DNA from 2 places in the Noviherbaspirillum album genome. Region 1 is predicted to be linked to the other one. Evidence: predicted binding sites of a transcription regulator. Region 1 holds the regulator's gene; the other holds the start of a gene.
What was found. Region 1 encodes sigma-54, which starts transcription at its own class of promoters, with help from an activator protein. Its sites were predicted from a motif close to TGGCANGNAANCTGCTTT; they were not measured.
Positions count from the first base shown of each region.

Region 2: RY831_RS28230 (pilin) is a predicted target of sigma-54. The motif match lies at 2,771-2,788, and genes of this name have one in related genera.

Region 1 is NZ_JAWIIV010000019.1:72,858-77,076, forward strand. It holds gene lptC (LPS export ABC transporter periplasmic protein LptC) at 1-526, shown strand, start outside; gene lptA (lipopolysaccharide transport periplasmic protein LptA) at 564-1,112, shown strand; gene lptB (LPS export ABC transporter ATP-binding protein) at 1,114-1,854, shown strand; gene RY831_RS20440 (RNA polymerase factor sigma-54) at 1,872-3,365, shown strand; gene hpf (ribosome hibernation-promoting factor, HPF/YfiA family) at 3,457-3,807, shown strand; gene RY831_RS20450 (enoyl-CoA hydratase/isomerase family protein) at 4,042-4,219, shown strand, end outside.
Region 2 is NZ_JAWIIV010000042.1:22,210-26,428, reverse strand. It holds gene RY831_RS28245 (ABC transporter ATP-binding protein) at 1-1,322, shown strand, start outside; gene RY831_RS28240 (GNAT family N-acetyltransferase) at 1,513-2,031, shown strand; gene RY831_RS28235 (tetratricopeptide repeat protein) at 2,155-2,631, opposite strand; gene RY831_RS28230 (pilin) at 2,872-3,291, shown strand; gene RY831_RS28225 (pilin) at 3,486-3,920, shown strand; gene RY831_RS28220 (response regulator transcription factor) at 4,156-4,219, opposite strand, start outside.

The DNA of each region.
Region 1 (4,219 bases):
CAGCTTCTGGCTGTTCGAAGTCATGCGCCGGGCGGGCGAGGAGGCGATGCCCGCCGCCGAACGCAAGGAACCGGATTTTTACGTGGAAAACTTCAGCTACGTGAAGATAGGCAAGACAGGCAAGGCGCAGTTTCACTTCTCCGGGGCCAAGATGACGCACAATCCGCAGGACGATTCCTACGATATCGCGCTTCCCGTCATCAACAGCGTCGGCAAGGAAAACGGCCGCGGTCCGATGGTGGTTCGCGCCGACCGCGCCACCGTCAACAGCGACAACAGCCAGATCCACATGTACGACAATGTGAGGCTGGACCGCCCCGCCACCGCCGATGCCCAAGCCATGCAGGTGCGTTCCGAATACATGCTGGTGTTGCCGGACGACGATATCGTCAAGACCGACAAGCCGGTGAAAATCGCCGTCGGGCAATCCGTGCTCACCGGCACCGGCATGCTTGCCAACAATGCGACGCGGGAGCTGCAATTGTCGAGCAATGTTCATGGCACGTATCAAGCTCCGCAACGCTGATTCGATATAACTTGATGCTACTGTTCCGAGATCTCCGATGAAACGATTTTTGTGGTTGCTGCTGATGCTGGGTATAACCGCCGCCGGCGGCGTGCACGCGGAGAAGGCGGATTCCGAGAAACCGACGAATGTCGAGGCCGACCAGATGGCCTACGACGACGTCAAGCAGATCAATACCTTTACCGGCAATGTCATCCTGACGCGGGGCACGCTGATCATGAAGGCATACAAACTGACCGTCACGCAGGATCCGGCCGGTTATCAGTATGCAACGCTGCTGGCGCCGCCGGGCGGCCTGGCGACATTCCGCCAGAAGCGCGACGGCGGGCCCGACCAGTGGATGGAAGGCCAGGCCGAGCGCATTGAATACAACGGCAAGACAGAAATCGTGAAGCTGTTTTCGCGGGCGAAGATGCGGCGCCTCGAAGGAACCAAGGTCATGGATGAAGTCGAAGGCGAATTCATTTCCTATGACAGCCGCGCGGAGTTTTTTACCGTCAACAATACGCCGAGCGGCGAGACGAAGCCGGGCGGCGGCCGCATTAAGGCGGTAATACAGCCGCGAACCGAAACAAAGGGCAAATAGCATGGCAAGCACATTGGTCGTTCGCGGCTTGCAGAAAAGCTACGGCACCCGCCAGGTGGTGCATGACGTGTCCCTGCAGGTGGAAAGCGGCGAGGTGGTCGGGCTGCTGGGCCCGAACGGCGCCGGCAAGACAACTTCGTTCTACATGATCGTCGGCCTGGTGCCGTCGGACGCGGGCGAGATCGATCTCGACGGCGTGGCGATTTCGCGCATGCCGATTCACCGGCGCGCGACGCTGGGCCTGTCCTATCTGCCGCAGGAAGCATCGGTGTTCCGCAAGCTGACGGTGGAAGACAATATCCGCGCGGTGCTGGAACTGCAGCGGGTGGACAACAAGCCGCTGAGCAAGGAAGCGATCGACAAGCGGCTCAATACGCTGCTGTCGGAACTGCAGATCGAGCGGCTGCGCGAAAACCAGGCGCTGTCGCTGTCGGGCGGCGAGCGGCGGCGCGTGGAAATTGCGCGCGCGCTGGCGACCAATCCGCGCTTCGTTCTGCTGGATGAGCCGTTTGCCGGTGTCGATCCGATCGCCGTCATTGAAATCCAGCGCATCGTGCGCTTCCTGAAAGAGCGTGGCATCGGCGTATTGATCACCGACCACAATGTGCGGGAAACACTTGGCATTTGCGACCGTGCCTATATCATCAATCAAGGCTCGGTACTGGCAAGCGGCCGCCCGGATGACATCATTGCCAATGAGTCCGTGCGGCGCGTGTATTTGGGCGAACACTTCCGGATGTAGGGAAGAATCAGACAGGTATGAAACAGACTCTCCAACTTCGCGTATCGCAACACCTCGCGCTGACACCGCAGTTGCAGCAGTCGATCCGATTGCTGCAACTGTCGACGCTCGAGCTGCATCAGGAGCTGGAACAGATCCTCTCGGACAATCCCATGCTCGAACGCGTGGATGATCCCCTGGATCACTCCGTGCGGCTGCTCGCCGACGGCGCCATCAGCGCCCCCGGGTCAAGCAGCAGCAATGAGGCGCCGCCGGGCGAGGCATCCTCCTCCACGCGCGACGAACCCGAAGGCGCCTATGAAGGCGGCGCCGACAATGGCGAAGGCGGCGAAGGCGGTTCCGCATCGGACAGCGAATGGAGCTTCGACGATGTCGCGCGCACATCGAAGGCGCCGGAAGACGACGACGCACGGCCGCAGCTGGAAGCGCACGAAACCACGCTGCGCGAGCACCTGCTGGAACAGATGCGCGTCACCGTCAGGGAACCGCGCGACCGCGCGCTGGTGGAACTCCTCATCGATGCCTTGAACGACAACGGTTACCTGGAAGAACCGCTGGAAGAGATCCATGCGCGCCTGCCGGAAGAGCTGGAAATCGAACTTGATGAACTCAACGTGGCGCTCAAGCTGCTGCAGAGTTTCGATCCGGCCGGCGTCGGTGCGCGCAATGCGTCCGAATGCCTCGCGATCCAGATCCGCCGCATGCCGAAGGTGCCGCTGGTCACACGGCGCCGCTCGCTCGAGATCGTCGAACAGTATCTGCAGCTATTTGCGCAGCGCGATTTCAACAAGCTGAAGAAGGCGCTGGACTGCGACGAAGAGGACCTGCGCGAGGCACAGCATGTGATCAAGAGCTGCAATCCGCATCCGGGCGCGCTGTATGCGTCCGATGCGTCGGACTTCGTGGTGCCCGACGTGATCGTCAAGAAGACCAAGAACGGCTGGCAGGTAATGCTCAATCATGAAGTGATGCCACGCCTTCGGGTCAATGCGCTATATGCGAACATCCTCAAGCAGAGCAAAGGTGAGGGATCACTCTCCTCGCAACTGCAGGAGGCGAAGTGGCTGATCAAGAACATGCGCCAGCGCTTCGACACCATCCTGCGCGTGGCACAGGCCATCGTCGACCGCCAGCGCAATTTCTTCTCGCATGGCGCGGTCGCCATGCGCCCCCTTGTCTTGCGCGAAATTGCTGATACACTGGGTTTACACGAGAGCACTATCTCTCGGGTAACAACACAAAAATACATGCTCACCCCGCATGGAATGTTTGAGTTGAAGTATTTCTTCGGCAGCCACGTTGCAACGGAAGCCGGGGGCGAAGCCTCCTCCACTGCGATACGGGCCCTGATCAAACAATTGATAGGAGCAGAAGACCCCAAGAATCCTTTTTCAGATAGCAAAATTGCGGACATGTTGGGGGAACAGGGCATGGTGGTCGCACGGCGCACCGTCGCGAAATACCGGGAAGCCTTGAAAATTCCTCCCGTTAATCTGCGCAAATCTCTATAGTTGTCATCGTAGTACCGATGTTGCTGTGTTCCGGCGTGACCGCCGCGGGCACGTTGCGAACCTCCAGCGACGCCAATCATAGGAGCGCTGTATGAATCTCATAATCAGTGGACATCACCTCGATCTGACCCCTGCCATCCGCGAATACGTGGAGACGAAACTGGACAGGATAATCCGGCATTTCGATCATGTCATTGATATTGCAGTCATCCTCGGGGTTGAAAAGCCCTCTGAAAAAGACAAGCGGCAACGCGCCGAAGTCAACCTGCGCCTAAGGGGAAACGTCATTCATGTCGAGAGTTTTGCACAGGACGTCTATGCGGCGATCGATACGCTGATGGACAAGCTGGATCGCCAGGTGCTGAAGTACAAGACCAAGCTGCAGGACCATCAATGCGAAGCCATCAAGCGCATGCCTGCTGAAGCTCAGGCTGCTGAATAAGGAACCGGGGGGTCCCTTGCCGCACACCGGCAAGCCACTCGATCAAGGGCGCTTCGGCGCCCTTTTTGCTGGCACGGCCGCAAGCGGCGGGAGGCTCATGGCGTCAGGAATGGCGTCAACTGTCAGGCCGGCGACTGCGGACAATCGGCATCGCCGATACAATATCCCTGCCCTTCTCCGGGCTCACTGACGCCCGGGAATTCGACCGTTCATCACCGTTGATCATCCTATCCCATGACAGACTTCGTCCGCACGGCCATTACCAATCACATCGGCATCATTACGCTGGATCGTCCCAAGGCATTGAACTCGCTTTCGCTGGAGATGGTGCGCGCCATCACGCAGGCGCTGCTTGCCTGGCGCGGCGATGCTGCAGTACGCGCGGTGCTGATCCGCAGCAGCAGCGAAAAGG
Region 2 (4,219 bases), on a different contig from region 1:
TCGCGATTTCCTATGCGCTGGCGCGGCGCTGCCAGCCGCATGCGCTGGGCGCTGCGGCGGCACGCAGCGAGACGACCGGCAAGCTGGTCGACTCCGTCACCAATCTGACCAGCGCCCGGCTGTTTGCGCGGCTCGATCACGAGCGGGGGCTGCTGGCCCAGGCGCAGACGCATGAGCTGCGCGCGGTGCGCAAATCCAACGGTTACAACGAGCGCGTCCGCTGGTTCCAGTTCACCGCTGCCGCGCTGCTCAAGGTCGGCGTGCTGTACTACGCGCTGACGCTCTGGGGAAAAGGCGAGATCGGCGTCGGCGATTTCGTGATGGCGGTCAGCCTGTCGCTCCTCATCATCAATGAAGCGCGCAACCTGAGCCGGCGCTTCCTCGAATTCTTCGAGTATCTTGGAAACGTGGCCAACGGCGTGCAGACCATCGTGCGTTCGCATGAACTTGTCGACAGGCCCGTTGCGGTTTCGCCCGCCATCCAGCGCGGCGAGATCGAGTTCCGCGACCTGGAGTTCGGCTACCATGCCGAACGGAAGGTATTCGACAAGCTCAACGTGCGCATTCCCGCCGGCCAGCGGGTCGGGCTGGTGGGCTTTTCCGGGTCCGGCAAGTCCAGCTTCGTCAGCCTCATCCTGCGCCTGTACGATGCGCAGCGCGGCGGCATACTTATCGACGGCGTCGACGTGCGCGAGATGCGGCAGGATGCGCTCCATGCGCAGCTCAGCCTGATTCCCCAGGACCCAAGCCTGTTCCATCGCAGCCTGATGGACAATATCCGCTATGGCAGGCTGGACGCGAGCGATGACGAAGTGATCGACGCGGCGAAAAAAGCGCATGCGCATGACTTCATCATGCAGATCCGGGAGCAGTACCAGTCCATGGTAGGCGAACGCGGCGTCAAGCTGTCGGGCGGCCAGCGGCAGCGGATCGCAATTGCGCGGGTGATCCTGAAGAATGCACCCATCCTCATCCTGGACGAGGCCACGTCCAGCCTCGACACTGTTACGGAAAAGGCCATCCAGGACACGCTCGATGAAGTCATGCTCGGCAAGACGGTGCTCGTGGTGGCTCACCGGCTATCGACCATCGCGCATCTCGACCGCATACTCGTCTTCGACAACGGCCGCATCATTGAAGACGGCAGCCATGCGGAGTTGCTGGCCAGGCGCGGCGCTTACCATCGGCTTTGGCACAAGCAGTCGGGAGGCTTCCTGCCGGAGCGTCCGTTTGCCGATGGAGATCCGATGTCCGAAGCGAGTCCGCCTGGATTCGGCGAAGACAGTCGAGGCAAGAAGCCGGCGGTCGAACCGGCGGGCTAGGTCTCATCCGTTCAGCATCAATTGCAGCCGCCTCCGGCGCACAAGGGCGGCTGCGAAGCGTTCGAACAGGGAGCGGATGCCAATGCGACAATCGTACCCATACAACACAAGGCCTCTTTGCGGGTGACAGAAGCGGCCGGAAAGCACTATAGTTTCGGCGAACGACGGTGAGCGCAACAGAGAAATAGCGATGACGATAGCGATCAGGACAGCAGAACCCGATGATGCAAAGGATGCATGCGACGTGCTCAGGCGCTCGATCTCGGAGTGTTGCGAGGATGACCACCGCCACGACGCCGAGGTGCTTGCTGCCTGGCTGGGGAACAAGACGCCCGAGAATGTGCGATGCTGGTTCGGCGCACAAGCCAACCATTCCATGGTGGCGATCGTCGATGACAGGTTGGCCGGCGTGGCGGTCATGACAAGGCAGGGCAGGATCGTGCTGTTCTATGTCGCCCCGGAGAGTCGCCACATCGGCGCCGGCAAGGCCATGCTGCAGGCCCTCGAAACGCAGGCCCGGAACTGGGGCCTGGCCAGCCTGCAGGTCACCAGCACCCTGACCGCACGCTGCTTTTATGCGCGCAACGGCTATATAGAGGGCGCTACCGCAAAAACTTCCTATGGTGCCGAAGGCGTCCTCTTTTCCAAGAGGCTCGTGGCCAGCTATCCGCAGAAGCCGGCATGCCGGTGTAATCTGGCCGCTGGCTGACTCTTCCGCAGATGTTCTTGCGCTGTTGTCGACAGTGGGTGCTGTCTTTGTCTGTATCTGGAGAGAAGGCGGACGCATTGCGTCAGGCGGTTTCACATAAGCTGCTGCCAGACCGAATGCGCTCTAATGATGCCGGATGAAGCACTCCCGCATTGCCTGCACCTGTTCCTGCGAAATCAAATGACCGCGCGCCGCAGACCGCGCCAGCCACATTAGGCCGATGTTTTCATCGCGCGTGACACCATTGCCTTCCAGATAACAGCGGGCCAGCCAGTGCATCGCTTCCGGACACTCCTGCTTGGCGGCCAGCTCAAGCCAGTAAAGTGCTCCCTGCGGTTTCCGGTGTGACAGAAGCAACAGGGCAAGATCGTTCTGGGCACTGGCGCTGCCCGAATCTGCCTGCTTAACAAGCTGAATATCTTCACTGTCCAGCGGCACCACGAGCTGGGGTCTGATTGCTTCAAACGGAATGAGGGTTTTATAAGACGAGCCGCCTTCCTCGGCCACCCGGGGAAGGCTGCCATCGGCAATGCGTCGGCGCAGCGTACGCTCGCTTTGGTCAGTTAATGCAATCACGGCGTTGAGACTGATAGCAAACATCTAATATTCCATCAATTCTGGCAGGCAATTTATCATGACAAGTGCTGTGGCAGACTTTTTTGACCGGCAAATCAGGCGCTTGGCAGCATCAAAACACAGGCATTGTGAAAAATCAAAGAAATTTCTCAAATTTTATTACTGGCACGCAAGCTGCTAATAGGTAATCAGCGCGGTAAAGACCGCCGAATTGATCAACCAAGGGAGAATCACATGAAACTGCAACAGTTCAAACCGGCACAGATGAAGGCAAACGTACAAAAGGGTTTCACCCTGATCGAATTGATGATCGTAGTGGCGATCATTGGTATTTTGGCGGCAGTGGCGATTCCTGCTTACCAAAATTATGTGTCAAAAGCCAAATTCCAAGACATCGTGTCTGCTGCAGCTTCAGTGGAAAAAGCGATCTCTTTGTGTTTGAACGAGAATGCTGGAGATGCTGGTGCGTGTGATACAGCTGAAAAAGTCGGATTGACTTCGATTACAAACTCCAAGGAGGCTTCTACGGCATTGGCAATTACTGCTACTACTGCTGCAGTAACAGCGACAGCTAACGCTGGAGCAGGCGGATATACTTACATCAATACTCCTGCAATGAATGGTTCTCAGATTGTATGGACTCAGTCTGGCACCTGCCTTGCAGCAAAAGTCTGCACTCAATAATATACGTTTTCAAGCAAACGCCCCGTATGGGGCGTTTTTAAATTTCCGACGCTACAAGCAGAAGTGGTCTTTAGTTAATTAGTCTTGACGCATTGCCTGTGTTATTAAAAGTAATTGGCTGAAGCTTAGAAAGTTCACGGAATGTCAATTGCATTGATAAGGAAATGCAGCCAATGTGCATCCAAGGAAAATATATGAAAATTCCTCAGGTTAAACACCGAGCCTCAAAAGGCTTTACTCTAATAGAGTTGATGATTGTTGTTGCGATCATTGGTATATTGGCCGCGGTAGCAGTTCCGGCTTACCAAAATTATGTTACTAAAGCAAAATTCCAAGACATTGTTTCAGCTGCTGCTGCAGTCGAGTCGGCTATTTCAATGTGTATTAACGAGAATGCAGGCGATGCGTCTTTATGTGATACCGCAACGAAAGTTGGCTTGACGTCTATCACTAATTCTAAAGAAGCCGCTACTGCGGTAGCAATTACTGCAACAACTGCGGCAGTTACAGCTACTGCTAATGCTGCAGCCGGTGGATATACATACGTCAATACTCCTTCGTTGAACGGGACACAAATTGTTTGGACGCAGTCAGGAACCTGTTTGGCAGCCAAGGTTTGTTTCGACTAATTTTCCTTAAAGACCGCCCTAAGACAAAGCGCTTTTTTCCGCATTTGATTCGGCCCTCAGCACGGAAGTGTTCCTTAAAAGCCTTTGGGAATAAGAAGGAACAGTTCCGCCGGTGATGCAACCTCAAGCTTTTCCCGGATTTTGGCACGATGGAATTCGATCTTTTCTACACTAACCTCCAATTCTTCCATCATGGAGCGGCTGTTTTCCTGTCAAGCAGGGGCCTTAGCACCTGCTAATCGCGCTCGGCTAGCCCTCCGTGGCCATGTGTACCGACGTCCTGCATGCATTGCTGCTTT